DNA from 2 places in the Kushneria marisflavi genome. Region 2 is predicted to be linked to the other one. Evidence: riboswitches for the same ligand, from Rfam matches in the RefSeq annotation. Region 2 holds a riboswitch; the other holds the start of a gene.
The links. Region 2 has a riboswitch for cobalamin ahead of B9H00_RS10265 (energy-coupling factor ABC transporter permease). Riboswitches for the same ligand answer to the same signal wherever they lie in the genome.
Positions count from the first base shown of each region.

Region 1 (14,899 bases), 1.5 Mb from region 2:
ATGGCCCCGACCATACCCACAATCTCGAACCCGCCCAACGCCGCCAGCGCCAGCCGAGGGTCCTGCAGGGCCTGCGCATGGCGCTGAAGCCCAAGCTGCACGATATCCTGCTTGCGCTTCATGATCGTGGCCGTAACCCCACTGCCGGCGCCGATACACATGTCAAAGGAGAGATGCGTGAGCGCTGCCATCAGCGCACTGGCGCTGGTCGTATTACCGATGCCCATTTCCCCCAGCGCAATCAGATTGCAACCATCAGCATGCAGCTCATCAATCAGTCGTCGGCTGTTGTCGAAACCGGCGTCAAGCTGTTCAAGCGTCATGGCAGGCTCACGGTGAAAAGGCGCTGTCTTCTCGCCGAGCCGATGATCGACCAGCTTTGGATGCGGCTCATGCGCCTTGAGCGTCCCGCAATCAATGACCTTCAGGGGTAGTCCGGCCTGCCGGCAAAAGATATTGATGGCGGCATTTCCTTCCAGAAATTGATGCACCATCAGCTGTGTCGTTGAAGGATCAACAATGGAGACACCTTCAAACGCCACACCATGATCGCCGGCAAAGAGCAGCATGATCGGTGAATCAATGCTCGTTTTTGAAAGTCCCAGAATACGCACCAGCGTTGCCGCAGTGGTTTCCAGCGTGCCCAACGATCCCGGAGGTTTTAGCCGACTGTCGATGTGGGCCTGAATACTGGCATCGTTCGCATCATCAGGGGGCGAAATATTAAAGGTCATGACATTGACTCGGTTAAACATGCACAAACGCTACCGGCTGCCAGTTGGTGGAGCAACGATAAAGTCATAAAGCCTCATCAGCGGGCCCGGCCACGCCGCAGCGTCGGACTTGACTCCATCATTGGCCCGGCTCACGATGAGCAGCGCTCGGGTGCCCGTGCAGGTTTGTACGGGATAATCGGGAAAGTGATGCAAGTTCACTGCTGTCCCCGCAACGGTAATCGAGTGGCTTGAAGCGTGACCACTGACCTTCATGGTCGGGAAGGTGCTTCAGCCCGGCAGACAATTGTCCGCCAGCTCGTCAGCCCGGAGACCGGCCCGGCGATGATACAGGGTGATAATGCCAACGACATTATCAGTAATGACTGCCGCGCGTACGGGTCGATACGCAGGAGCACACAAGTGACGTATTTTCCTATCAGGTGTCGGCGCTTGCCAGACGCCGCTGTACTCCATGACGCCTCTTTATCACATGAGTGGGGAATACACCCTCATGTCGCATCATCGCGTCCTGCACCTGCGGAGACGATATGACCGCTACCCCGCGTCCCTTGTTCCCCTTTGCCGCCGTCACCGGCCATGAACGCCTCAAGCTTGCGCTGATTCTGGCGGCACTGGATACCCGCCTGGGTGGTGTACTCGTCAGCGGTCCGCGCGGCACGGCCAAATCGACACTGGCAAGAAGCCTTGCCGAGCTGCTGCCCTTCTCGCGCTCATCACTGGTGACGCTGCCTCTGGGCGCCGATGAGGCCCGGTTGACAGGTACGCTGGACCTGGGCCGGGCACTGGGAGATCGTGAAGTGGCCTTTCAGCCCGGACTTCTCGCCCGGGCCCATGACGGTGTGCTCTACATTGATGAGGTCAATCTGCTGCCCGACGCGCTGGTAGACCTGCTGCTTGATGTCGCCGCCAGCGGTATCAATCATGTCGAGCGAGACGGCATCAGCCATCAACACCCTGCGGATTTCCTGCTGATTGGCACCATGAACCCCGATGAGGGTGAGCTGCGCGCCCAGCTGCTGGACCGCTTCGGACTCGCCGTACTGGATCATCCCGCACCGGATATCGAGCAACGTCTGCAGATTGTCGAACGCCGCCTGGCCTTTGATCGGGATCCCGAGGCGTTCACGGCCAAATGGCAGAAAGAGCAGGCGCTGTTAGGTGAGCGGCTATCCGCTGCCCGCAAGCGACTTTCGACGGTCACTCTCTCCGACGACCTGGCCCGCGTGATTGCCACCCGCTGTGTCGAAGCCGGCGTGGAAGGCGTGCGCGCCGATCTGGCCTGGCGACGTGGCGCACTGGCCCACGCCGCATGGCAGGGGCGTCATATCGTCACGCTTGAAGACGTCGAGACTCTGGCTCCGCTGGTCATGGCGCATCGTGCCCCCGGTTATGATCCCGAGCAGGGCCATGATGATGGCAACCCGGGCAATGGACGTCATCGTCACAATGATGGTGAAACGTCTGCTTTCGAAGAAGAGACCTCCCCGGAGGCTACCTCCGTGCCGCCGACGGGACGATATCCAGGACGCCGAACGCCAGCCGATGCTCCGGGCCGACCGGATATGTCTTCCGATCAGGACACGTCAAACGCTCGGGCTGATAGTGAATCGGCTCGAATGCCTGCACCGACGGACAACGATCAGCGTCAGAGTGATCACCAGAATCATGATGGCGATAATCATGGCAGCGGTGACTGGGGCACTCTGCCGGCTCATCAGCCCCCTCTGACGCTGGGCAGTGCTGCCAGCAGGCGCATTCAACAGCCGACTGCATCAGCTAGCGCTTCCATCAGGCAGCAGGCGTCACGAACGAAAGGTCGCCATGCCATTGGGCAGGCGCGTATCGACTGGCCCGGCAGTCTACGCAGGGCAGCCATTACTCACGGCCGCCCGACACCCGATACTGTTGAGGCACTGGCATGGCATCGCGAGCGACGCCGTCCTGAAAGACTCACCTGTATCGTGCTGGACATTTCCGGCTCCAGCCTGAGCCGGCAGACCTCTTCTCAACGTGCCCGCCAGATTGAAAAGGCGATGGCGCTGGTCGAGCAGCTGGCTTTTGATGCCTATCTCGCCCGCGAGCAGCTGATGCTGATGACCCTGAGTGGTGACGGCGTCACCGAAGTCATGTCCCCTCGTCGTGCCCCACGCTCGATGGCTTCCACGCTGAACCGGCTCACACCGGGTGGCGGTACCCCGCTACGACGTGGTCTGGACGATACTCGCCAGCGCCTGGCGCGCCTTCAGTCTGTAGACCCGACAGCGATTCACCTCTGGATACTGACCGATGCCCGTAGCCGGGACGATCTCGAACTTGCGCCGTTTGGCCTTGAGACCCACATCGTGGACTGTGAGCCACGGGAAGAAGCACTGGGTCGGGCAAAAGAGCTGGCCGCCGCGCTTGAAGCCACCTGCCATCACCTTGACGATCTGATCCGCACGCCAGCCGCACCGGCAATGAATGCCACCAAAACGACAGTTCCCGGGAGACAGCCATGAGCCAGCACCATGGTGATGACAGCGCCACTGACCAGGACGACACTCGCTACCAGCAGCGCATGGCCACCAAAAAGCGCATTGTCGATGAGCGCATTGCCCGCGCAGATCAGGAACGTGGTGTGCTGATCGTGCTCAAGGGCAACGGCAAGGGCAAAAGCAGCTCTGCCTTTGGCACCATGGCACGTGCCATGGGACATGGTCAGCGTTGTGCAGTCATCCAGTTCATCAAGGGGCGACGTGCCACCGGCGAGTATCTGTTCTTCAACGATCACCCACAGGTCGACTTTCACGTTATGGGGCACGGGTTCAGCTGGGAAGTCCGCGACCCGGAACGCGAACGTCAGGCCGCACAGGAGGCCTGGGCACTGGCGGAAAGGCTGCTGGCCGATGATCAGTATCACTTTCTCCTGTTTGACGAGCTCTCCTACATGATCAAGTACGGCTATCTCGATGCCGAACGGATTGCTCAGGCTCTCAGCACACGGCCGGCGCATCAGAACGTGATGATCACCGGCCGTACCATGGCGCGCGAGATTCAGGAGATCGCTGACACCATCAGCATCATTCACGATGAACGTCATGCCTTTCGGCTTGGCGTCAAGGCACAGGCGGGGATCGAGTACTGATGTCAACGACCGCGTACTGTCCAGCGCTTTTCCTCTCGGCCATGGCTTCCGGTCAGGGCAAGACCACCGTCACCGCCGCACTGGCTCGACATCATCGTCGTCAGGGTCGACGCGTCACGGTGTTCAAGACCGGCCCGGACTATCTGGATCCGCAGATTCTGGCACTGGCCTCCGATCAGCCGGTCGAGCCACTGGATCTCTGGATGGCCGGGGAAGCCTTCTGTCGCGAGCAGCTCTATCGCGCCGCTCAGGTCTCGGATCTGATTCTGGTGGAAGGCGCCATGGGCCTCCACGACGGGACGCCTTCCAGCGCCGATCTGGCGATCGCCTTCGATATTCCAGTGGCCTGTGTCATCAACGCCCGCGGCATGGCCCAGACCGTGGCTGCCATCGGCCTGGGGCTCGCCCGCTATCGCCCGGAAATGCAGTTTCATGGCCTTGTGGCCAACGCACTCGGCAGTGAGCGTCACCGCCAGCTGATCGAAGACAGCCTGCCTGATGATGTTCGGCTACTGGCGGCCCTGCCCAGAGAGGAGCACCTCGCCCTGCCCTCACGTCACCTGGGACTGGTTCAGCCTGGCGAGCAGGATGACCCGGACAACCTGTCACTTGAAGCGCGACTCGAGGCTGCCGCCAATCTGCTGGAAGGCCAGGCCCTGACCGAACTGCCACCCACGGTGGCCTTTGAGCCGCAAAATATCGATACGCCCCCGCCTGCTCTGGCCGGCAAGCGCATCGGCATTGCGCGTGATGCCGCCTTCAGCTTTATCTATGCCGCCAATGTCCGCCTGCTGGAAGCCATGGGGGCCGAACTCTGCTGGTTTTCACCGCTTGCCGATACCTCGCTGCCCGAAGGTCTCGACGCACTGTGGCTGCCGGGCGGTTACCCGGAGCTTCACGCCGCGGCACTGGGCGCCAATCACGGCATGTGTCAGGCCATTCGCCACTTCGATGCCCGCGGGCTGCCAATTCTGGCCGAGTGCGGCGGTATGCTCTATCTACAGCAGACCCTGACCGACCAGCACGGTACCTGCCATCCCATGGCCGGTGTGCTGCCCGGTCACGGGGAGATGCGTACCAAACGAGGCTGTCAGGGCATGCAGAGCGCCCCTCTGCCGGAAGGTGAAATTCGCGGCCACGCCCATCATCACTCTCGAAGCCACGACACCCTGACACCGATGGCACACGGCCGTCGTGCCAGTCATCCCGCGCCGGGCGAGGCCATCTTTCGCCGCGGCCGGCTGAATGCCAGCTATCTGCACCTGTTTTTCCCTTCCAATCCCGAGGCTGTCGCGGCTCTGTTGGATGGAACAATGGATGGCAGTCCCACGCCCGGCGCATCGGCACATGCCAAGTCATGTTCGCATGTCGAGTGACCCTTGCGGCCATGACACCAGCAACATCCCGATCGCTCTGGGGGTGGGCTGTCGGCGTGACTGTCCGCCAGAGGTCCTCATGCAACTGGTGACAGACATGCTGACACGCACTGGACTGCATCCGGATCAGATCACCCTGGTGGCCACCCTGGTGGGTCGTCAGCATGAAGTTGCGATGACCTCGCTGGCCAAGGCCTGGGGCTGCCCACTGATGGCCTTCCCGGCAGAGGCTCTGAGGGAAAGCGAGCCGGCCATGAGTCAGACCAGCGATACCACAAGGCGTCTTCATGGTGTGCCCGGTGTGGCCGAGGCCGCAGCTCTGGCTGCCATCAGAGCGCATTGCGACGCACCGGCCAGACTGCTCGTAGCCCGCCAGCAGTGCGACCGCGCCACCTGTGCGCTGGCCGTACCGAACGCCACCACGAACATTTCCCGACACCCCCTTTTCAGGAGATTCTCATGACATCCATCGAGACCTCGCGTCCCGAACTCCACAAGATCCCCGCTACCGTCGTCACCGGTTTTCTGGGTAGCGGCAAGACCACCCTGCTGTCGCATCTTTTGCGCAACGCCGACGGCAAACGCATCGCCGTGATCGTCAATGAATTCGGCGAGCTGGATGTCGATGCCGAACTGGTACGCAGCTGTCAGCTCGAAGCCTGCGAGGAGAACGAGGCCATCGAGCGCGAACAGGGCGTCTTTGAACTCGCCAACGGCTGCATCTGCTGCACCGTGGAAGAAGAATTTCTGCCGGTCATGCAAAAGCTGGTCGAGCGACGCGACCAGATCGATCACATCCTGATCGAGACCTCGGGCCTTGCTCTGCCAAAGCCGCTGGTGCAAGCCTTCAACTGGCCCGACATCAAGCAGTTCTGCACCGTGGACAGCGTCATCACTGTTGTCGACGGCCCGGCACTGGCCGCCGGGCGCGTGGCGCATGACCACGACCGCATCGAAGCGCAGCGTCAGGCCGACGAAAGCCTGGATCACGACCCGAGCCTGCAGGAGCTGCTCGATGACCAGCTCGCCTCGGCAGATCTTGTCATTATCAGCAAGGGCGATGCACTGGACGACGAGGCGCGCCGGGTACTGGAGCAACAGCTGCGCGGGGAGCTGCCCGAGCGGGTCAAGACGCTCTGGGCCACGCATGGCGAAGTCGATGTGGCCGCCGTCATGGGCCTGCAGCTGGCCTCGGAAGGTCGGGCCGACGACATTCACACCCATCATGATGATCATCACGCCCACGGACGCGAGCACCACCATGCTCACGATGATTTTGACTCCTGCGTCATCACGCTGGGCAGCGTGGACAGCCCCACCCTGGTCAGGGCGCTGGAACAGGCACTGGCCGAACAGACCATCTATCGGGTCAAGGGATTTGTCGATGTCGGCAAGCCCATGCGCCAGGTGCTGCACGCGGTGGGCAATCGCCTCACCCATCACTTCGACCGGCCGTGGCGCAGCGACGAGACGCGCCAGACCCGGCTGGTGGTGATCGGCAAGGGTCTGGATCGCGATCGCCTGCAGGCCGCACTGTCCGAGGCCGAGCACCACGAGCACATCCGCTGATATCAGCCCCGACAGTCCTTTAGTGGAGGGTGACGCATGCACCTTTTCGCCGCCCAGCCCGGCGGGTTCAGCGATGACAACGGCATTGTCGATCTCGGTCAGTCGCCTGCCGAACTGGTGATCCTGTCGGCTGCCGACAGTGCACTGGCCCTGCTGGCCACCGTGATCGAGGCCGATGACGCCCAGCGCGATACCAGCATCCGCCTGGCCAACTGGATGAACCTGTTAAAACCCGCCGCGTTTGATCTCTATCGCGACCGGGTGCTGGATCAACGCGGCGATGAGGCGCCAAAGGGCGCTCGCGTGGTGGTGCTCTCCCTGCTGGGGGGCGCTTCCTACTGGACCTATGGTCTCGAGCAGTTGAAGGCGTGGGCACAGCGGGATGGCCGCACGCTGATCGTGGTGCCCGGTGAAGACGTCGAGGATGAAAGCCTGCTCGAGGCCGGAACGGTGAGTTACCAGGAAGCGCATCGGGTGTGGCGCTACCTGCGCGAAGGCGGTGCCGACAACACCCGCGCCCTGCTCAACTGGCTCGAGGATCGCTTCCTGAATCGCCCCCGGCCGTGGCGCGAACCTCAGCCGCTGCCGCGGGTCGTTTTACATGCCCCGCCCAATGATCTCACCGCCACACCCGGTCACATCACCCTGAATCAATGGCGGACGCGCTGGCAGCCCGAGCAGCCGGTGGCGGCACTGGTGTTCTATCGAAGCCATCTCCAGCAGGGCAACACCAGCGTCTTTGACGCATTGATCGGCATTCTGGAAGCGGGCGGCTTCAATGTATTGCCGGTCGCCGTGGCCTCGCTCAAGGAGCGCCTGTGTCTGGACACCCTCGATGAGCTGATCGAGCAGAGCCATGCCGCCATCATGCTCAATACCACCGGCTTTGCCCTGGCCGCCACCGCGGATGTCACGCAGACCGGCTATCAGCACCCCTGGACGCGCCACATCCCCATCCTGCAGCTGATCATGGTGGGCACCACACTGGAAGACTGGCAGGCTCAGCCCATGGGGCTCAGACCGCGTGACATTGCCATGCAAGTCGCGCTGCCGGAGCTGGATGGGCGCATCATCACCCGCCCGATCGCCTTCAAGTCGGCGCACTATCACTCGACGCGCTGTCAGCACGACATCGTGATTCATGCGCTTCACGAGGAGCGGGCCCGCTTTGTCACCGAACTGGCCCGGCGCTGGGTCCGGCTTGCCGAAAAAGCCAATCAGGACAAGCGTATCGCGCTGGTGCTGGCCAACTACCCCTCAAGCGATGCGCGCATCGGCAATGGCGTGGGGCTCGATACGCCGGCCTCGACGCTCAACATTCTCCATCACCTGCGAGAAGCGGGCTACCCGGTGACACAGGCCCTGCCCCATGACCCGACGGCACTGATCGAATGGCTGACGCAGACCGTAACCAATGACGCGACCGGCATCGAGACCCGGCCAGCAGCGCAGAGTCTGGCGCTTGAGACCTATGAGCAGCACTTCGCGCAGCTGCCCACCGTCTGTCAACAGGCCGTGCTTGAGCGCTGGGGCGCCCCGGAAAACGACCCGCTTCATCGTCAGGGCCGTTTGATGATCGCCGGCATGCGACTGGGCGAGACCTTTGTCGGCGTCCAGCCGGCGCGCGGTTTTGATATCGACCAGAACGCGGCCTATCACGACCCGGATCTGCCCCCTACCCATGGCTATCTGGCGTTTTATTTCTGGTTGCGACATGTCTATGGGGTCGATGCGTTTGTTCATGTCGGCAAGCATGGCAATCTGGAATGGCTGCCCGGCAAGGGAACGGCCCTTTCCGACACCTGCTGGCCGGATATCGTGCTGGGCCCCATGCCGCATCTCTATCCGTTTATCGTCAACGACCCCGGTGAAGGCGCCCAGGCCAAAAGACGCGCGCAGGCGGTCATCATTGATCACCTGATGCCGCCCATGACGCGTGCCGGTATCCACGATGACCTGGCCGAACTCGAGCGACTGACCGATGAGTATTATCAGGCCCTTGGCCTTGATCAACGCCGGGAGCAGTTTCTGCGCGAGGCCATCATCGAGCGGGTGCGCAACACTCATGTGCTTGAAGAACTGAGCCTGTCGCCTTCGGCGAGTGTCGGCGAGCGTCCGAGCATTGATGAGGCGTTAAAAGACGATCAGACCCTGCTGGACGCCCTGGACAACTACCTCTGTGACATCAAGGAAGCGCAGATTCGCGACGGGCTGCACGTGCTGGGCGAACTGCCGGAGCATGCCTCGCTGCGCGACACGCTGATGGCGCTGGTACGACTGTCGCGCGGCAGTCAGCCCCACGAACAGAGCCTTTTGAACGCCATGGCCATGGATCTGGGGCTTTTCGAAGTGCATGACGATTTCGACCCGCTCGCCCTCGATGCGTGGCCCTGGCAGGGGCCGTGGCCTGATCGGCTCAAGGCACTTGAAGCCACTGGTTGGCGCAGTTCAACTCATACCCGCGAGCGTCTTGAACTGCTCGGCGCACAGCTGATCGAGCAGCATGTTCTGTCTCATGATACTGCCCCGCCTGATCATCACGACTGGCCGCAAACACGCGCCGTGATCGATTTCATGAACGATACGCTGCTGCCGTTGCTGCACCAGAGCGTGGACAACGAACTCTCTGCGCTCATGGACGGTCTTGCCGGTAAATTCGTGCCCCCCGGGGCGAGCGGCGCCCCCAGCCGTGGCCGACTTGACACGCTGCCGACCGGGCGCAACTTCTATAGCGTCGACAGCCGCGCCATGCCCACAAAAACCGCCTGGACGCTGGGACAGAAATCGGCCGACGCGTTGATCATGCGCCATCTTCAGGAGCACGGTGACTATCCGACAAGTCTTGGGCTTTCGGTCTGGGGCACCGCCACCATGCGCACGGGCGGCGATGATATCGCCCAGGCCTTTGCCCTGATGGGCGTGCGCCCGATCTGGGCCTCGGGATCACAGCGCGTGATCGATTTTGAAATCATCCCCGGATTTTTGCTGGGCCGACCGCGGGTGGATGTAACCCTGCGGGTGTCAGGTTTCTTTCGTGACGCCTTCCCCGGGCTGATGGCGCTTTACGACAGTGCCGTTCAAAAACTCGTGGATCTCAACGAGCCCGGCAATGGCAATACGATTGCGGCCAATGTTGCCGAGCAGCGCAGGGCCTTGCTGGCTCAGGGCGTTGATGAAGATACCGCACGCCGCCAGGCCGGTTTTCGCATTTTCGGCGCCCGCCCCGGCACGTTCGGTGCCGGCGTTCAAAAGCTGCTGGACAACGGTCACTGGCAGGAGGAAGCGGATCTGGCCCGCGCCTACGTCAACTGGGGCGGTTACGCCTATGGCAAGGGCGTTGAGGGCGAGCCTGCCATGGCGGCTTTTGAAAAACGGCTATCAACGCTTGAAGGCATCGTCCAGAACCAGGACAACCGCGAGCACGACCTGCTTGATTCCGGCGACTACAGCCAGTTCCAGGGTGGCATGACCGCCGCGGCCCGCCAGCAGGGCGCCCGACCTGCGCTCTATTTCGGGGATCACGCCAACCCCGCCAGCCCGCGGATGCGCACCCTGAAAGAAGAGCTCAACCGGGTCATGCGCTCGCGCGTGACCAATCCGAAATGGATCAGTGCCATGCAGCGCCACGGCTACAAGGGCGCCTTTGAAATGGCCGCCAGCGTCGATTATCTCTTTGCCTGGGATGCCACAACGGCGCTGGTCAGCGACTACCAGTACGAACAGATCACCGATGCGCTGGTGCTGGATGCCGACAACCAGCGCTTTTTGAACGATCACAACCCGCAGGCCCTCAAGGACATGGGAAAGACATTAATGGATGCCATCGCTCGTGGGCTGTGGCAGTCCCCGGCAGACTATCAGACCCGCCTGCGGGATCTACTGCTGGCCATTGACGAGCAGGAGGAGCGCGCCTCATGAGCCGTGCAAATCGCTTTCGGGCGTCTCGCACCCTGATGGTTCAGGGCACTACCTCGGATGCCGGCAAGAGTGCGCTGGTCACTGCCCTTTGCCGAATACTGACCCGCCGTGGACACAGGGTGGCCCCCTTCAAACCGCAGAACATGGCGCTCAACAGCGCGGTCACGGTCGACGGCGGTGAAATCGGCCGCGCCCAGGCCGTCCAGGCCATGGCAGCCGAGGTCGATGCCCACGTGGATTTCAATCCGGTGCTGTTAAAACCCACCTGCGACCAGGGCTCTCAGGTCATTGTGGCGGGCCACGCCATCGGTCACATGAAAGCCGCCGAATACTATGCCTACAAGCCTCGACTGCTGGAACAGGTTGTGGCCGCCCATGATCGGCTCTGCCAGGGCTATGACCGCGTGGTGGTCGAAGGCGCCGGCAGCGCGGCCGAGATCAATCTGCGTGAGCATGATCTGGCCAACATGGGCTTTGCCGAAGCCGTCGACTGCCCGGTCATCCTGATTGCTGATATCGACCGGGGCGGCGTGTTTGCCCATCTGGTAGGCACACTCGATATCATCAGCGCCTCGGAGCGTGAGCGGGTTGTTGGTCTGGTGATCAATCGCTTTCGCGGCGATATCAGTCTGCTCAAGCCGGGGCTTGAATGGCTCGAGGCGCGTACCGGCAAGCCGGTGCTGGCCGTGGTGCCTTGGCTTGAGGACCTTCACCTTGAAGCCGAGGACGGCCTGTCCCGTGGTGGTGACAGTACCGGGGCAGCAGACGGGCTCCATGTGGCCGTCATTCTGCTACCCCGCATCAGCAACCATACCGACTTTGACGCCCTGCGCCTGCACCCGCAGGTCAGCGTGCGATTCGTGCGGGACCCGTCGGAGCTTGGCACAGCAGATCTGATCATCCTGCCCGGCAGCAAGCATGTGCGCGCTGATCTGGCGTGGCTGCGCGAGCGCGGCTGGTCAGACGTGCTGGCTCGACACCTGCGCTACGGCGGCCGGGTCATCGGGATCTGTGGCGGTTATCAAATGCTGGGCATCTGTATCGAGGACCCGGAGGGTGTGGAAGGCCCTGCGGGTGAGAGTAAGGGCTTGAGCTGGCTCAATCTTTCCACCACGCTGAGGGCCACCAAACAGCTGCATCGTGTCACCGGGCACTGCCTGCTGGGAGGAGTGCACGCTCCGGTCACGGGTTATGAGATTCATGTGGGCGAGAGTCTGGGTGACGGGCTTTCTCGCGGCGTGTTTGCCCTCGATGACGGCCGGCTTGATGGCGCCATTTCCGAGGATGGCCAAATTCTTGGCACCTATCTGCACGGAGTGTTCGATCACCCGGCCGCGCTACAGGCCCTGCTTGAGTGGGCCGGGCTTTCCGGCCCCGTTGCCTTTGATTATGACGCCCTCCGGATGACCGAGATCGACCGGCTGGCCGATCACGTTGAGGCGGCGATTGACTGGTCACGCTGGCCGATGCCGGAGGACGCCTCCACCTCGGCCGATTCGGCAACGCCGGTTCAGGACGCCTGATCCCGAGGCAGCAGGAAATTGCCCTGACTGCCATCGCCCAGCTCGGAGTCCACGACCGAGTCGTCCTTGAGTTCGACGCCCGAGAGCTCCCGGCGGCTGGCCTCATCAAGCAGATACAGGACCAGCCTTGACGCGGCCTCAAACGACTGTCCCCGCGGGCGAATGTTGGAAATGCAGTTACGCTCGCTGTCGCGACGCCCGCTCTGCGGTTTCCAGGTAAAGTAGACGCCCAGACTGTCCGGCGAGCTAAGCCCAGGGCGCTCACCAATCAGCACCAACCCCATGCGCGCGCCAAGCGCCTCTCCCATCGGGTCACCGATCGCCACACGCCCCTGTTCGACCAGCGCCACCGGCCCTACCGACCAGCCACGCGACTCGAACGCCGGGATAAGATGATCCAGCAGCATAGCGGCATGCTCGTGAATGGCTCGGGCCGACAGGCCATCCACGACCGTAATGGACAGATCGCACTGCTCGATATTCATGGCGCTGAGCTGTTCAAGGCTCTCGTCACTGAGCTGGCGCCCCAGATCCGGGTGGCGCAGATATTCGCTGCGATCACTGGCCTGGCTGTGAAGGCGCACAACACTTTCAAAGCGCGACTCAAGCGTACTCATCATCTCTTCGGTATCAAGTGGAAGATGCACGGCATCGCGGGCCTGAGCATGTGCCAGCTGAAAGGCGAGGTGCGGCGCGGTCGGCAGGCTGCCACCAGCGCGGCCCAGCCCGATTCGGGCATCGGTATGTTCACTCAGCTGCTGCCACGGGTTGGGCGTGACCGTAGAACCCGTATCTGATGTCATCGACGTGTCTGATGGCTCTGTCATGGACGCACTCCGTCAGTGGGCACGCGTCAGGGCGTGGGCAAAGGGGGTCAGCAGATTCTGATCCACGATGATTCTGCCGCGACTGTCAGTGATGGCCATTCGTTCCAGCCAGGCTTCGAACTCGGGCGCAGCCCGTAGCCCCAGCACCTCGCGGACATAAAGAGCATCATGAAAGGAGGTGGTCTGATAATTGAGCATGATGTCATCGGAGCCTGGAATGCCCATCACATAGTTACAGCCGGCAGCGCCCAGCAGGGTCAACAGCGCGTCCATATCATCCTGATCGGCTTCGGCATGGTTGGTGTAACAGACATCGCACCCCATCGGCACGCCCAGAAGCTTGCCGCAGAAATGATCCTCAAGGCCTGCCCGGGTAATCTGCTTGCCGTTGAAAAGATATTCCGGCCCGATAAAGCCGACCACCGTATTGACCAGTAGCGGATCGAACGCTCGCGCCACGGCGTAGGCGCGCGCCTCAAGCGTTTGCTGGTCCACGCCGTGATGGGCATTGGCCGACAGCGCACTGCCCTGGCCCGTCTCAAAATACATGACGTTGTTGCCAACCGTGCCACGCTGGAGTGACAGCGCCGCCTCCTGTCCTTCCCTGAGAAGCGCCAGATCAATGCCAAAGCCCTGATTGGCTGCCTGAGTGCCGGCAATCGATTGAAAGACCAGATCGGTGGGTGCGCCACGGTTGATGGCCTCGATCGCGGTGGTGACATGGGTGAGTACACAGCTCTGAGCGGGAATCTCGTAGTGGCTGATGATGTCATCAAGCATTTTCAAAAGCGTGACCACCGCGCCGGTATTATCGGTTGCCGGATTGATACCGATGACCGCATCGCCATTGCCGTACAGCAGCCCGTCCAGAATGCTGGCCGCAATGCCGGTCGGGTGATCCGTGGGATGATTGGGCTGTAGCCGGGTCGACAATCGCCCTTCAAGCCCGATGGTATTGCGAAAGGCGGTGACCACCCGGCACTTTCGCCCCACCAGCACCAGATCCTGCAGACGCATGATCTTGGCCACGGCGGCCACCATTTCAGGGGTCAGCCCCGGCGACAGGGCCGCCAGCACATCACTGTCGACTTCATGAGAGAGCAGATAGTTGCGAAACTCGCCTACGCTCAGGTGGGCAATGCGCCCAAAGGCTTCCCGGTCATGCCCGTCAACGATCAGGCGCGTGACCTCATCGTCTTCGTAAGGCACCAGCAACTCTTCGAGAAAGCGCGTGAGCGGCACCTCCGCCAGTGCCAGCTGCGCTGCGGCCCGCGTTTCGCTGTCAGCGGCCGCAATGCCTGCCAGCTGATCTCCGGAACGTTCCGGCGTTGCGCAGGCCATCAGGGTTTTGAGACTTTCAAAGCGATAGCGTTTATGGCCGACGTCATGATGATATTCACTCATGCGCACCTCCGGATCGTGATGTTATTGATCTTGTCGTGATACCGGCGTTCAGCATAAACGAGAGCCACATGGAGTGACCACAAAAGCGCTCGGCGTCGAAACAGGCATGGCATTGCGCACTGCGCTATGATCGAGCGAACCGCCCTATCGATACGAGAAACGCATGACACTGACGCTACTTCTCATCGTGGTGACCTGCGCGGTCTCCATCCCCTGCTTTACCAATCATCGATTGATCGAAAAACTGCTGTTCTGGCCACCGGCCGTGGCCCGAGGCCAGATCTATCGCTTCGTGACGCATGGATTTGTACATGCCAACGGCGCACATCTGTTTTTCAACATGTTCACGCTCTTTTTCTTTGGGCGAGCCATCGAACGCTTTTTTGTCTCTTACATTGGCGCGGCCGGGTTCATCGGGTTT
Region 1 covers NZ_CP021358.1:104,076-118,974, forward strand. Annotated here, with positions in the region: gene cobT (nicotinate-nucleotide--dimethylbenzimidazole phosphoribosyltransferase) at 1-734, opposite strand, end outside; cobalamin riboswitch at 866-1,070, shown strand; gene B9H00_RS00570 (AAA family ATPase) at 1,265-3,235, shown strand; gene cobO (cob(I)yrinic acid a,c-diamide adenosyltransferase) at 3,232-3,861, shown strand; gene B9H00_RS00580 (cobyrinate a,c-diamide synthase) at 3,861-5,237, shown strand; gene B9H00_RS00585 (cobalamin biosynthesis protein) at 5,317-5,700, shown strand; gene cobW (cobalamin biosynthesis protein CobW) at 5,697-6,806, shown strand; gene cobN (cobaltochelatase subunit CobN) at 6,843-10,724, shown strand; gene B9H00_RS00600 (cobyric acid synthase) at 10,721-12,247, shown strand; gene eutC (ethanolamine ammonia-lyase subunit EutC) at 12,235-13,074, opposite strand; gene B9H00_RS00610 (ethanolamine ammonia-lyase subunit EutB) at 13,087-14,478, opposite strand; gene B9H00_RS00615 (rhomboid family intramembrane serine protease) at 14,642-14,899, shown strand, end outside.
Region 1: linked by a shared signal. The riboswitch ahead of B9H00_RS00570 (AAA family ATPase) and the one ahead of B9H00_RS10265 (energy-coupling factor ABC transporter permease) in region 2 are both predicted to bind cobalamin.

Region 2 (14,899 bases):
GAGAAAGGGCTTTCGCTGCACTCAGAAAAAGACAAATGTGAGTTCTGTGGTGGTGATATCAGCAAACACAGACTGGACGACCTGCAAGCCCACTTCTCCAAAGATCTAGCTGACCATAAGCGCAAGGTAGAAGAGCTTCATAACCGCATTAAAGCGGCCAAGATATCGGTCACCATGCCCAAGGAAGCTGAGTTCAACCCACATTTTCGCGATAAATTCCGCGAGGCAATATCTCCGCTATCTGAGGCGATTGAAGCCTTCAATATGTTGGTGGACACGCTTATGGCAGATGTTCAGAAAAAGATTGGCAATCCTTTCAAGATCCATGAACCTACTGACTTGCCTGAAAATATCGGCCAAATTATTATCGATAATGTCAATACAGTCAATCAGGTTATAGACGATAACAACCAGATTGCATCTAACTTTACCAAGGTTAAAAAAGAGGCGATCAAGCGAGCCAGACTTCATCTGGTCCAAGAGTTTTTTAATGAGCAAGCAAAGGTTGGCCGTGACGCCAAATTAGAACGACTAAAAATCAAGGAAGGGCGATTAAATCGCCTTGCTGGAAGAGTTCAAAAGGAGGCGAATAAACTCAAAGCAGAAATTAGCCTCGCACAACTTGGACGTGAAGAAATCAATAAAAGGCTAGCTTCCATGCTGGGGGAAGAAGCCGTGCAGATTAACGTGGTGCCTGAAGGTGTACAGGAACGGTTTCAACTTGTCCGTAAAAACGGGATGCCGGCTAAAAATCTAAGCGATGGGGAAAAGACAGCAATTGCTTTCTCCTACTTTCTGACCAAGCTCAAAGAACTCAAGTCGGAGAAATTCAAGAAAACGATCGTCTATATCGATGACCCGATTTCAAGTCTAGATTCTAACCACATCTTTCAGGTTACAGCTGCTATTCGCGAATTCTTTTTTCATCAAGTTGAGAACAATGGTAATCTAGAATGGACTACAAAGTGTAAGCAGCTGTTTGTTTCTACGCATAATTTTGAATTTTTAAATTTGCTTCGCGAAGTTAAGCCGGATAACCAAAGAAAAGCGCCCCTGTATTTGATTAAGCGAGTCAAACCCCAAGGCTCTAGGTTAGAGAATATGCCCATATCTCTCTCTAGATATGCATCGGAATATCATTTTCTTTTTGAGGTGGTTTATCGTTTTCATGAAGCTCCTGATAAGACAGATCACGAAATTTTAATGCTTCTTCCTAATGCAGTGCGTCGCTTTGTGGAGCTTTATACTTACTCTCGAATGCCTGGGGTTTCCAAGGAAACCGTTGATCAAAGAGCAGAAAGTTTGTTTGGAAACGAGAAAGCCAAGCGCATTTTGAAAGTTTTTCATTACTTCAGCCACGCGAATAGCGTTGATCGACTTGCCGGGAATAATGAGCTTATTTTTGACTTGGAGCATGCGGTCAACGATTTGCTCTCTGCAATTAGGGAAAAAGACCCCCTTCATTGGGAAGCTCTTGAGAAAGCGGTAAGCGTATAGTGCTCCAGAATGATTATGAAGAGAGTGTCTGGTAATTCTTTGTTCCGGACGTGACTTGACGATATGTCGCTGAGCTTAGGCGTCATACGAGAGCTCTCCTAACGCCCTCTTCTGGCCGAAAGCGATCCTTCTTTATCCCTCGCCGGAACGACGACGTTTTATATTCCTGCTTCTTGGTCACGCGTATTCTTGGCCCTTAAAACGATAATTTTCTATCAATAGTGGATAAACCGTTCCGTCTGCTCATGACACGCCACCAGCTACTGATGCCTCCGTTTCAATAGATCCTGAAAGCCATGGCTTCTCTTTTGCAGTGCCCGTGAGGTTTCATGTCCTGTATTCCGGCCCTTGTGAACAGGATGTGAGTGGATATGCCCTCTAAAAATGCAGGCAATGTCGTTGTCGCTTTGGCGCAGTCACCGGTTATCCGCGGTGCCGTGGCGGACAATCTGACCACGCATCTGCGTTACGTCGAGCGTGCGGCTCAGGACGGCGCCGATGTCATCGTCTTTCCCGAGCTCTCGCTGATTGGTTACGAGCCCGATCTGCTGGAAGCGCTTGCCATGGCTTCCGATGCCGAGGTGTTCAAAACCCTGTCTGCTGCCGCGGTCGAGAACAATATGGCTGTGATTGCAGGTTGTCCGCTGATCAACGACGGCGGCAAGCCCCGCATCGGGGCAGTCATCTGCTTTCCCGATGGGGCGCGTACGTTTTACGCCAAGCAGCATCTGCACGATGGGGAGGAGGCGTACTGCTCGCCGGGTGATGAAGCCTGTCTCTTCACCGTCAACGGCGTGCGCATCGCGTTGGCGATTTGCGCCGATTTTGCCCACACCATTCACAGTGATGCCGTTGCCGCTCAGAAGGCGGCGGTCTATTTAGCCAGTGTGTTGATTTCAGACGGTGGATATGAGGCGGATGCCCAATGCCTCGCCGGCATTGCCCGGCGTCACGGAATGCCTGTGCTGTTTTCCAACCATATCTCCGACACTGGTGGCTGGCAGACCTGCGGCAGAAGCGGCGGATGGAATGCGCGGGGGGCACGCCTTGTGGGCGCCAGCGGGCGTGAGGCCTGTCTGGTCATCGCTGTGATCCGCGATGGTGTGCTGGAGGGCGCATCAGGGCGCGTTATCGCGATGGACAGCGGTGCCTGATCAGCAGGAGCGGCGATCAAGCGCTGGCGTCCGGGCACTGCCCCTTTATCAGACATCGCTTTAAAAAGGCGTTGCTTTCCCCGAGCCCGCCGGGCATAGAATGCAGGTGACATGGTGTTGAAGCGGCCCTGCCGTTTCAAATGAAAAGGGAACGTGGACAAGCCACGGCTGCCCCCGCAACTGTAAGCGATGAGCCCGCCTCACACGCCACTGGCCACTGCCGGGAAGGCGAGGCAAGGGTGATGACGCGCAAGCCAGGAGACCTGCCATGTCGACTTCCATTCATCTCATCCCTGCACGGTGGGTGCAGCAAGGATCAATCGCATGCATATCGAACCGGGCGTCGTCACGGGCGCCAAAATCCTGTTGAGTTACGCCACCGCGGCCGGTGCCTTCGGGCTGACCGCGCGTCTGGCACGGCACACGCTGGTAGGCCGCGATGGCTTCACGGCGCTGATCGGTCGCAGTCTTGTGGCCACGCTGTGTGTCTTCTGCTTTTTCGAGATGTTGCCTCACCACGCCGTGGGCGTGTCGGAGGTCCATCTGATTCTGGGCTCGACCCTGCTGTTACTGTTTGGCGCCGGCCCGACGGCGATCGGCCTGGCGCTGGGGCTTTTGATTCAGGGGCTTTTCTTCGCGCCGTTCGACCTGCCGCAATACGGTATGAACGTGACCACACTGATCGTGCCGCTGTGGGGCATCAGCGTGCTGGCCAGACGCCTGATTCCGCGCGATACGCCCTACGTTGAGGTGACCTATCGACAGGCGCTGGCGCTTTCCACCGCCTATCAGGGCGGCATCGTGCTCTGGGTCGGCTTCTGGGCCTTCTACGGCGAGGGGCTTTCGGCGCAGAGCCTCATCAATGTCAGTACGTTCGGGGTGGCCTACATGAGCGTGGTGATTCTGGAACCGCTGATCGATCTGGGCGTGCTGGCGCTCGCCAAATGGCGCGCCGGCATGACACGCGGGCCGCTGTTCAATGCCCGGCTGCATCGCCCCGCGCTCTGAAAGACGCTCGAGACGCATGATGACAAAGCCCACCCAACGGTGGGCTTTTTGGTTCTGTGCATCAGTCGTGGTTAATGTTTTCTTGATGGTTTGGCTCATGACGAATTAGGCAAAAGTTGCGTTGTTGATATTTGCAATCAAGCTACTGTTAATTTGTCTAATCAAAGGAGCGCTTATGGCCGTCAAGCACATACCGACCGGTGTTGTTCATAAAGGCAATAAAGGCGGGAAAACCGGCTGCGGTTTTGACACGAAAGACCATTCAGATCATTGGGTGTCTTCAGGCAGTAGAATTACCTGCGACAAGAATGGTTGTAAAAATTGAATGGCCGACCGGTTTTTACTCTAAAGCCCACCCAACGGTGGGCTTTTTATTTGATCAACAACCATGCGGCCCGGCCAATAGAGGTGCTGGGCTCAGTGGGCCTTGTTCGCCTCACCGTCGAAGACGGTGGCTTCTTGCAACAGCCAGTCGACAAAACGTGCCACGGCAGGCGACGCTTCACCGATCGCCGGGGTCAGCAGGTCGTAGGTCATGGGGGAGGCGAGGGCATGCTGTTCGCCGAAGGGGCGAATCAGTACGCCGCTGGCCAGCCGGTCCATCACCAGGGGGAGACTGGCCAGCATGAGGCCCCGCCCGGCAATGGCCTGGTCCACGGCCAGCCCGGACAGCGAATAGCGCCTTTGCGGCGGCGACACCTGATTGGCGACGCCGACTGTCTCGAGCCATGTCTGCCAGCCCGGGACGGTGGCGCTCTGTGGAGAGTTCCAGGCCACTTCCAGCAGGGTGTGACGGGCCAGGTCGGCGGGCTTCATGGGCTGACCGTGCTGTTTGAGCAGTGCGGGAGCACAGACGGGGAACAGCTCATCGCCCAACAGCCGGTAACTCGTCACGTCCGACCAGGGGCCGCGGCCATAGCGTATCGCCAGACGCGCCCCGTTGCCTCGCCAAGTGGGGACGATCAGGGTGTCACTGGACTCCAGCGAAATATCGAGACCGCCAATGTGAGCCTCAAATGTGGCCAGCCGTGGCAGCAGCCACAGCTGCAGGAAAGTGGGCGGTGCGCTGAGCGTCAGCATCGGAGTCTGTCGTGCACTCTCCCGCGCGGTCGCGACACCCGCCGCGATGTGCTCAAGGCCGCTGTCGATGTTCCGGGCCAGTTGCCGCCCGATCTCGTTGAGCTGTACCCCGTTGGCATGTCTCTCAAAAAAACGTAACGCCGAGCCGGTCTTCGAGTTGTTTGATCTGACGGCTGACCGCACCGGGCGTCACCCCCAGCCTATTGGCAGCGTGCTTGAAGCTCTGCGTGCGGGCCGCCTCGGCGAATGCGCGCAGTGCATTGAGGGGAAGACGTTCGATCTTCATGGATGAGTTTTCCTGAGCCTTGGCCTCCAGATTAATCGTTTGGCGGTGAGACCGGCAAATGCTCCACTGAGGCCTGTAACCGACAGGAGGCCCTATGCAGAACACCGGACAGGCAACGTCTACTCTATCGACAGACAGCAGGTCGATCCGCCGGCGGCTGGACCTGCAGGCCAGTGCCCTGATGGTGCTGTTCTGCATCGTGCTGGGCGCTCAGCAGGTGGCCATCAAGATGGTGGCGGCAGACATCTCACCGCTGGCGCAGGTAGCCCTGCGCTCATCGCTTGCGGCTGTGCTGGTAGCGGCGCTGGCCTGGTGGCAGGGCATCAGGCTGCGCGATATGCGCGCGCAGCTCGGCCCGGGGATTCTGGTGGGGCTGGGATTTGCCGCGGAGTTCTTGTTTGTGGCCTGGGGGCTCAACCATACGCTGGCCTCTCACATGTCGGTGTTTCTCTACACGGCCCCCGTTTTTGCGGCCGTGGGGCTGCACCTGTGGGTGCCGGGCGAACAGCTGACGCGACGCCAGTGGATCGGTATTGCCCTGGCCTTTGGCGGTATGGTGCTGGCCATGGCGCCGGATACCGATATCGACAATGCCGGTGACATTCTATGGGGCGACCTGCTGGGGCTGCTGGCCGGTCTTGCCTGGGCGGCCACGACGCTGGTGATCCGCCGCTCATCGCTTTCCGAGGCGCCGCCGGTCCAGTCATTGTGCTATCAGCTGACTGTCGCGGGTCTGCTGTTGCTGCCTGCCACGGTGCTGCTGGGTGATGTCGGGCGCATTCAGTTTACCGGCGCGGCGATCGCCAGTCTGACCTTCCAGACGCTGGTCATCTCCTTTGCCGCACTGCTTTTGTGGTTCGCGCTGCTGCGGCGCTACTTTGCCTCGCAACTGGGGGTCTTCTCGTTTCTATCCCCGATTTTTGGCGTGCTGTTCGGGGCGCTCCTGCTCGGCGAGCCCCTGACAATCAATTTTCTCTCCGGTGGAAGCCTGCTGCTGATCGGTCTGGTGGTGGTGACGCGATAAAGAATGTCGTGCTGTCGTCATTCAAGCCTCGGGGGCACCAAATAAGCGGTTAGTGTGGTCTTGAGGCATGGCGGCATAAAAAAACCCACCGTTCGGTGGGCTTTTGGATCATGTAACATCTTCGCAGGAAAGACTCACCCCACGCCGTTGCCGTACCCCATCGCCACGCTTGCCTGCTCGCCGGTTTCCACCCAGATGCTCTGGGGCAGGGTGTACTCCTTGAGGCCTTCCAGGCCACTGGAGCGGCCAAAGCCGCTGTCGCCGAAGCCGCCAAACGGCGACATCACGTTGATCGCCTTGTAGCTGTTGATCCAGACCGTACCGGCACGCAGCTTGCCGGCGACGCGGTGGGCGCGGGCGACGTCCTGCGTCCAGACCGCGCCGGCCAGCCCGAAGCGGGTGGCATTGGCCAGTTGCACGGCCTCGGCTTCGTCATCAAAGGGCATGGCAACGACCACCGGGCCGAAGACCTCTTCACAGGCGATCGCCATGTCGGGCGTTACATCGGCAAGCACCACTGGGGCCAGAAAGTAGCCACTGGCGCCTTCGGGCAGCCCGTGCGGGCGGTGACCGCCGGTCACCAGCCGGGCGCCGGCCTTGACGGCCGTATCGATCATGTTGGTGACGCGCTCGAACTGTCGCGAATTTTGAAGCGGTCCCATGCGAGTGGCGTCCTCTTCCGGCAGGCCGACAGCAATCCGTGCAGCAGCGCGCCCCAGGCGTTCAACGACTTCCTCGAAAATATCGCGCTGGATCAGAAGCCGTGACCCCGCCACGCAGCTCTGCCCGGCGGCGGCGAAGATGGCGGCCTGAGCGCCGGCGATGGCGTCATCAAGGCGGGCATCGTTGAATATGATGTTGGCGGATTTGCCACCCAGTTCCAGCACACTGGGCACCAGCCGCCGGGCACCGGCCCGGGCGATCAGGCGGCCGCTTTCCGGAGAACCGACAAAGACCAGTTTCGAAATGCCGTCATGATCGGTCAGGGCCGCGCCGGTGGTGGGTCCCACGCCGTTGACGATATTGATCAGCCCCTTTGGCAGGCCGCCGCCTTCCAGCAGTTTCGCGATCACGACCGACGTGAAGGGCGTCAGCTCCGAAGGCTTGAGCACCGCGGCATTGCCGGCCGCAATGGCAGGCGCCAGCTGCCAGGCGCAGGTGAACATCGGCGCGTTCCAGGGCGTGATCTGACCCACCACGCCATAGGGCACGTGGCGCACATAGTTGAGATGCGAGGTGGGTACCGGGATCACTTCGCCATGCTGCTTGTCACACCAGCCGGCGTAGTACTCGAACATCTCGCGCACCTTGCCGACCTCGCCGCGACAGTCGCTGATCGGTTTGCCGGCCACCACGCTCTCCAGCTGTGCAAGCTGCTCCTCTTCTCCCGCCAGTGCCCGGATAGCCGCATTCATGTGCCGGCCGCGGGCACTGGCGGTCAGGGCCATCCATTCCATTTGCGCCCGGGCGCCGGCACTGACGGCACGCGACACCAGCGCCGCACCGGCATCGGGATAGCTCACCAGTACCTGGCCGGTGACCGGGTTGCGCAGCGTGATCGGCTCGCCCTGGCCGATGACGGCCTCGCCATCGATCCAGTTGGTGGCCGGCGCGCCGATGTGGCCCAGCCCAAAGTGATCGAGCAGGGTCTCAAGACGTGTTCGGGCGCGTTGATCCAGTTCAGACATGGTCGACATGACAGCGTTCCTGTTACTTGCGGGCGGTGGCGAGAAGGGCATCGGCGATGCGGTTGAAGTCGTCCTGATCCTCGATGTCGCGCGCTTCGTGCCAGCGCTCGACCACGTGATTCAGCAGCGCCCTCGGGGTCTCCAGCTGCTCGGCGGCGTCACGGGCCAGACGCAGGTCCTTGCGCATCAGCCCGGTGGTAAAGCCCGAATCGAAACGCTCGGACAAAATCCACTCGGGGAAGTTGACCTCACTGACGGCGCTGCGCCCCGAGCCGCTGTTGAGCCCGGCCAGGCAGGCCGCCGGGTCAACGCCGGCTCGGGCGGCCATGGCGACAGCCTCGCCGGTGGCGATCAGGTGGGTCGCACACAGGTAGTTGTTGGCCAGTTTCACCACATGACCGCTGCCGGCCGGGCCAACATGGGTATAGCGTGCCGAGAGGGCCTCGAGTACGGGGGTGACCCGCTCAATGGTGGCTGACTCACCGCCCAGCAGCATGCCCATCTGACCGGTGGCGGCGCCTTTCGGACCGCCGCTGACCGGGGCGTCCAGCCATTCAAGGCCGGCGTTTACGATCTTCTGCGCCAGCTCACGGCTGACCACCGGATCACTGGTCGAGGTATCCATCACTACGCTGCCGCGGGCGGCGTGCTCGAGAAGCCCGGAATTGGTTTCGATCACCGTGCGCACATGATCGGCGGTGGGCAGTGACAGCAGATAGATATCGGCTGCCGGCAAGGCGGTATCACTGGAAACGATCAGGCCCTGATCGCTCAGGAGCTGTCGTGTCTGATCATTGGGATCAATACCGGTCACCTCAAAGCCGGCACGCTTGAGCGTGAGCGCCATGTTGCCCCCCATTTGCCCCAGGCCAATGACGACGATCTTCATGGACATGCCTTTCTCCGTGTGATGACAGGTATAAGCGTCAATGTGGCGCCCCGCCAGGGGGGCCGCCACACCGTTGCGGGTCAGAGCAGCAGCTGGGCGACCACGGCCGAGCCGAGATAGGTGCCGGTAAACACCAGCAGTGACACGATCACCAGTTTCCAGCCGGTACGGCGGAACATGCTGAACTCCTGCTTCGACAGCGCAAACCCGGCGTAGGCAAGTACCGGGGTGACGATGGCCAAAAAGTTGACCTGCGACAGCTGTGCCACCAGCCAGGCATTACCGGGGAAAAACGGCAGGGTCATGAGGATGCTGACCAGTGAAATCCAGGCGATCGCCGGCAGGTAGAAGGGTACGACTCGAGTAATCACCAGCCCGAGCAGGCTCATGACATAAAGGATGATCATCCCGGGCAGGGCACCCCAGAGGGTCCCGGCGTTGACCACGTTGGTGATCCAGCCCACCGCGCACACGGCCGCAAGGGCGATCGCGGTCTGTTTGATCTGCTGCTCGGGACGCGTTTCTGCCGCGGTCTCCGTGGCACTGTCGGCATCAAACGTCCGGGCATCAACGCCGGCAGCGGCGCGGCGTTTGGGGCTCAGGCGTTTATAGAGCCACTCCGCGACCGGCAGGGCAATAAATAGCGAGACGTAAAGCCCGGTGGCATAGGTCAGCAGGTTGCTGGCACCGGCAAAGGCCAGCAGTTCCTCGCGCATCGCGGGCACGGCTTCGGCCAGCGCGCCCGAACAGGCGGCCACCATGCTGCCGCTGCCCACCCCACAGGCCATGGCCAGCGCCCGCGGATCAAACCAGCCGTTGGAGCCGAGAAAACCGGCCATCAGCGCAAACCAGAGGGTGCCGAACATGGTCCCGACCACATAGACCCCCATCACGCCGATGCCTTCCGGCCCCTTGAGCCCGTAGCGGTCCGAGATGATCGCGATGTTGGGTTCCCGCGCAATCGAATAGGTCGCCCCGATCGACTCACGGCCCATTTTCAGCACCAGCACGGCAAACGGCAGGGCGATCAGCATGGTCCCCAGATTGCCCAGCTCCTGAAGGATCAGCGCTGGCCCGGCACTGATGATCTGATCGATCGATGGCCCGATGGTAGACCCAAAGCGGGCAATGAACGGCATGATCGCAATCAGGATCAGAGGTGAAGCCGCATCGCTCAGGCGTGGCGGCACCAGCGCATGAAACCGGCTGGAAAGATGCGGGTTAAGGGCAATGGCCAGCAAAAAGGCATAAAACAGCGGCAGCAATAACAGCGTACCAACGCCCAGCGGAATCTTGATGATGCCGATCCACTCGGCAATCAGCGAGAGGACGACGACCAGGAAATGCAGGCGCAGAAGATCGAGCGGAGACGCTCGGGTGACAGAGGTCATGGCAATGTTCCCATTGTGTTGTCTGGCGTACGGCAGGTCATGACCGGCCGGCGCCTATTGTATGGGCCTCGTGTTCATCACGAGGCCTACAGTATCAATGACCTGGGGGAAATGGGGAAGCGCGGCGATGTGTCGCTGAACCGGGGACATGATCGAAGTCATCGGATCGCGTCCTTCGCCCACACGGGTTCAGCGATGGAAAGATGGCATCCTTCAACGGAACATGTCTCCCTTTAGAAGGACTCACTCTCCACTCAGGCTTACCACCACCTCATGCGTCCGCCCATCCAGCGCCACCCTTGCTTCACCAATGATCTCCAGCCGCCCCCCATCCAGCGTGATCCCCACCGCCTCTCCATCCTCAACCCGTTCAACGCGAATCGTCACGTGGTTGCCCTCAAGCTCCACGGTGGCTGAATACCCGGGCCAGTCATCGGGGATGCATGGGTTCACGATCAGTTCGCGCCCTTCACGGCGAATGCCGAGAATGCCCTGCACGCCGGCCTGATAGAGCCAGCCGCTGGATCCGGTGTACCAGGTCCAACCGCCGCGGCCAGTATGCGGCGGTTGTGAGTAGACATCTGCGGCGATCACGTAGGGCTCGACGCGGTAGCGCTGGACGGCCTCATCGGTCAGCGCGTGGTTGATCGGATTGAGCATCGAAAAGAGCTGATGCGCGCGGTCGGCCTGGCCAAGCCTTGAAAAGGCAAGAATCGACCAGGTGGCGGCGTGGGTGTACTGGCCGCCGTTTTCGCGAAGTCCCGGCGGGTAGCCCTTGATGTAGCCGGGCTCCTGATCGCTTTGATCAAACGGCGGGGTGAACAGTAGCGCCAGGCCGTCGTCTTCACGAATCAGATGCTTGAAGACGCTGTCCATCGCCTGTTGTTGCCGTGCCGGGTCGGCACCGCCGGACAGCACCGACCAGGACTGGGCAATGGCATCGATCCGGCACTCTTCATTGGCACTTGAGCCCATCCACTCGCCGCTATCAAAGGTGGCGCGGCGATACCAGGCGCCGTCCCAGGCCTGGGTTTCCAGCGCCTCGCGCAGTGCTTCGGCCCGGTGTCGCCAGCGCTCGGCGCGCGCCGGGTCGCGGGGCGTGATCAGCGGGTCAAACAGGGCCAGCGTGCGTAGCAGCAGCCAGCCCAGCCAGACACTTTCACCGCGGCCTTCCTCACCGACCCGGTTGAAGCCGTCGTTCCAGTCGCCGGTGCCGATCAGCGGCAGGCCGTGTTCGCCGAACTGCTCCAGCGTCTGCTCCAGTGCTCGTACGCAGTGCTCAAGCAGAGGGGCCTGTTCTTCGGCGTCTGAGGGCTGGGTAAACTCGTCGTGGGCACCGGGGGCGAGTTTCGGGGCCTCCAGAAAGCCTACCGGCTCGTCGAGTACGGCCTCGTCACCGGTGCGCTGTATGTAGGTGGCAGTGGCAAACGCCAGCCACACCCGGTCATCGGCGATGCGGGTACGTACGCCTTGCCCCGAGTGCGGTAGCCACCAGTGCTGCACGTCGCCTTCCAGAAACTGTCGTCCGGCGGCGCGCAGCAGGTGATGGCGGGCAAGCTCGGGCAGAGCGAAGGTGAGCGCCATGCCGTCCTGCAGCTGATCACGAAAGCCGTAGGCGCCGCTGGCCTGATAAAACGCCGAGCGTGCCACCACACGACACGCCAGCGTCTGATAGGTCAGCCAGCCGTTGAGCATCACATCCATCGCCCGATCGGGTGTTTTGACCTGCAGCGTGTCATGGAAGGTGCGCCAGTACGCCTCGACAGACGCCAGCTCTGCCACCAGATCGGCCTGTCGATAGCGCGTGATCAGCGTTCGAGCGGTCTCGATATCACTGGCCTGGCCCAGCAGGGTGGCCAGCGTGACGGTCTCGTGCGGCGCTAATGTGAGCGTGCACTGCAACACCGTGCAGGGATCACATCCGGCACCGACCCGGCCGCTCAAGGATTTTTGACGGCGCAGTGCCTCGGGCTCGGCCAGCGTTCCCGTGCCCAGAAACTCGCGTCGATCAGCTGTCCAGCCGCTCTGGCGGGCATCGAGATCCACGAAGCCGACCCGGTCGGGGAAGGCCATGTTCCAGGGATTTTTGACCAGCAGCGCGCCGGTGGCGAGATCGTGCTCGGTGATCAGACAGGGCGCACTTTTGGCGCGCAGGTTGCCCATGATCCAGCTGGCATAGCCGGTGATGATCAGCCGCCTGGGGCTCGAGGTGCGGTTGGTGAGGGTGAGCTGCGAGATCCTGACCGGGTCTTCCAGCGGCACGAACTGTACCAGCGTCATCGAAAGCGCGCGGGTGTCGTGTTCGAAGCGGCTGACGCCGAAACCATGACGAGCCACATATCGCGTGTCTGACCGACCGGGGCGCCAGGGCGCGGCGGTGACGGTGTCGATGGCACCGGTATCGGCATCCTGAATGTAGAGCACGTCGCCGGGCGGATCTCCCACTGCATCGTTGGACCAGGGCGTGAGCTGGTTGTCGCGGCTATTGTCTGCCCACACATAGCCCGCACCCTCGGCGGAGACCTGAAAGCCAAAGCCCTCGTTGGCGACCACGTTAATCCAGGGTTGCGGCGTGGTGGCGCCGTCATCGAGCACGCAGACGTACTCGCGCCCGTCACTGGCAAAGCCGCCGGTGCCGTTGAAAAATTCCAGCGTCTCTTTATCAAACCTGTCGAGCCTCTCTTCTTCGGGATGGGCCAGATCGCGCGGCACCGGTTCACGCTGGATGGGCGTGACGCCTGTCTGCGAAAGCTCAAGGGTGAGCGGTAACAGGTGATCGTCATCGCCGGCCAGCAGTGCCGTCAGCTGTCGGTGCAGCGGCCCCTTGTGGGCCCGGAGCACCACGCGCGCCGTGGCCAGTACCAGATCCCGCGCCGCCTGGCTCAGCTGCGTGCCCCGCAGCGAGATGACCGAGCCCAGCCAGGGTTCATGGCTGTCCTGCGGGGAGGCGTGCGTGCGTATGGCGGTGTCGATGGCGTCCTGTAGCTCCTGCAGGTAGGAGTAGGCGTGCTCGTTGAGAATCACCAGATCGACACCGAGCCCCCTGGCGCGCCAGTACTCGCGGGCGCGCAACAGGGTATCCACCCAGGCGATTTCTTCGGTATCGGCCAAGTGCAGCACCACGATGGGCAGATCGCCCGAGATGCCCATGGCCCACAGGTCGGACTGCCGCGAGAGCCCGCGAATCAGCGTGGGCTCCGGGGCGCGGAACCGGGCATCGTGATAAAGAATCGGTGCGGCCAGACGCTGGAAGTCGGCGGCCTCGTCCAGCGTGATGTCCAGATGGCGCAGCTGCACCTGAGCCTGCGTCCAGGCAAGGGTTTTGACCCGCTCAAGGGCGCCAGCGTCGTGATGGCGGTCAATCAGGGCGACCAGGCTGTCACGGCTGTCGGCCACCACGGTCCAGAAATCGACGTGAGCGGCGTGCCCCGGGGCGATGGTCACGGTGTGGCGCAGCGAGAAGATCGGGTCAAGCACGGCGCCGGTTCGGCCCTTCGGTATCGCGTCCGTTTCATCGAACGGGGCATCCATCAGCGCTGCCGCGGTGGCCAGCGTGCGGCCGCGTCCCATGAATTGCGCGCGATCGGTCTCAAACCCGGGGCATCGCCGGGTGAGGGCCTCGTCATGATGCCCGCGCGCTGGCCTGTCGCTGTCGGCATCGTCGGTTCGAATGAAGTGGGCGGCCCAGATTGGCGCCTCATGGGGATCGCGATGGCGCCGGGTGGCGGTCAGCGCCTGATATTCGGAAATCAGGTCGGTTTCCACGAACATCTTCGCAAAGGCCGGGTGAGCGTCGTCATGATTGGGCGTGGTCAGTACCAGCTCGGCATAGGAGATCAGCTCGATCGTGACCTCGCGCTCGCCATTGTTGGTGACGGTGACCCGGCGAACCTCGCCGTTGTCCTCACCGGACACCAGCACCTCGAGGGTGGTGGTCAGTGTGCCGTCATGGCGCATGAAACGGGCGTGATCCTCGGCGAATTCGACCTCGCGCGAGCTGTCTGCCGGTTCGGAAGCGGTGGTGAGGTCACCGACGCCGCCAGCCAGCCAGCACCGGCCGCTGTCCCGATCGCGCAGGGCGATGAAGCTGCCCCAGTCATCCAGGGTAGAGTCCTCACGCCAGCGCGTGATGGCCAGTTTTCCCCAGCGGCTGAAGCCGGCGCCGGCGGCAGTGAGCATGACCGTATAGTGGCCGTTGGAGAGCAGATGCGTGACCGGGGGTGACGGCGGCCGGCCGGTCAATCGGCGTACGGCGTCGTCGCCTGAGGGCTGCTCGACCACGATGACATGGTCGGTGTCGTTGGGGGAGGGCAGCGTCGAGACCTCGCGGGGCAGGCGCTCGTGCAGCAGCAGCTCGCTGGCCTGAATCATCGGTTCGGCGCGAAAGTGGGTGCGAAGCCGGCCATCAAGCAGGACGTTGGCGATCGCCACGATCGTCATGCCCTGATGGTGGGCCATGGCGTTGCGCACTACCACAAAGCGCCGGTCCAGCGGCAGGCGGGTGGGGGTGAAATCGATGGCGTCGAAAAAGCCATAGCGCCCTTCGGCGCCCAGTTCGCGCAGCCGCTCAAAGTTCTCGATCGCCGCTTTGGGCGCGACCATGGCGGCCAGCGCCGTGGCATAGGGGGCGAGCACAAAGCTGTCGGCCAGCCCGCGCTTGAGGCCGAGCGAGGGCACGCCGAAGTTGGAATATTGATAGTTGAAACTCGCATCGCGGGCGTTATAGGCGGATTCGGAAATCCCCCAGGGCTCGCCGCGCTGGCGCGCGTAATCCTGCTGACAGGCCACGACCAACCGGTTGGTCTGCTCAAGCAGGCTGTCGCGCGGGGCGCGCATGACCAGTGAGGGCATCAGGTACTCGAACATCGACCCCGACCAGGAC
Region 2 covers NZ_CP021358.1:2,249,926-2,264,824, forward strand. Annotated here, with positions in the region: gene B9H00_RS10255 (AAA family ATPase) at 1-1,497, shown strand, start outside; gene B9H00_RS10260 (carbon-nitrogen hydrolase family protein) at 1,869-2,651, shown strand; cobalamin riboswitch at 2,747-2,936, shown strand; gene B9H00_RS10265 (energy-coupling factor ABC transporter permease) at 2,976-3,659, shown strand; gene B9H00_RS10275 (LysR substrate-binding domain-containing protein) at 4,077-4,739, opposite strand; gene B9H00_RS17150 (LysR family transcriptional regulator) at 4,864-5,025, opposite strand; gene B9H00_RS10280 (DMT family transporter) at 5,120-6,049, shown strand; gene B9H00_RS10285 (aldehyde dehydrogenase family protein) at 6,184-7,737, opposite strand; gene B9H00_RS10290 (NAD(P)-dependent oxidoreductase) at 7,760-8,632, opposite strand; gene B9H00_RS10295 (DUF3100 domain-containing protein) at 8,707-10,017, opposite strand; gene B9H00_RS10300 (GH36-type glycosyl hydrolase domain-containing protein) at 10,261-14,899, opposite strand, start outside.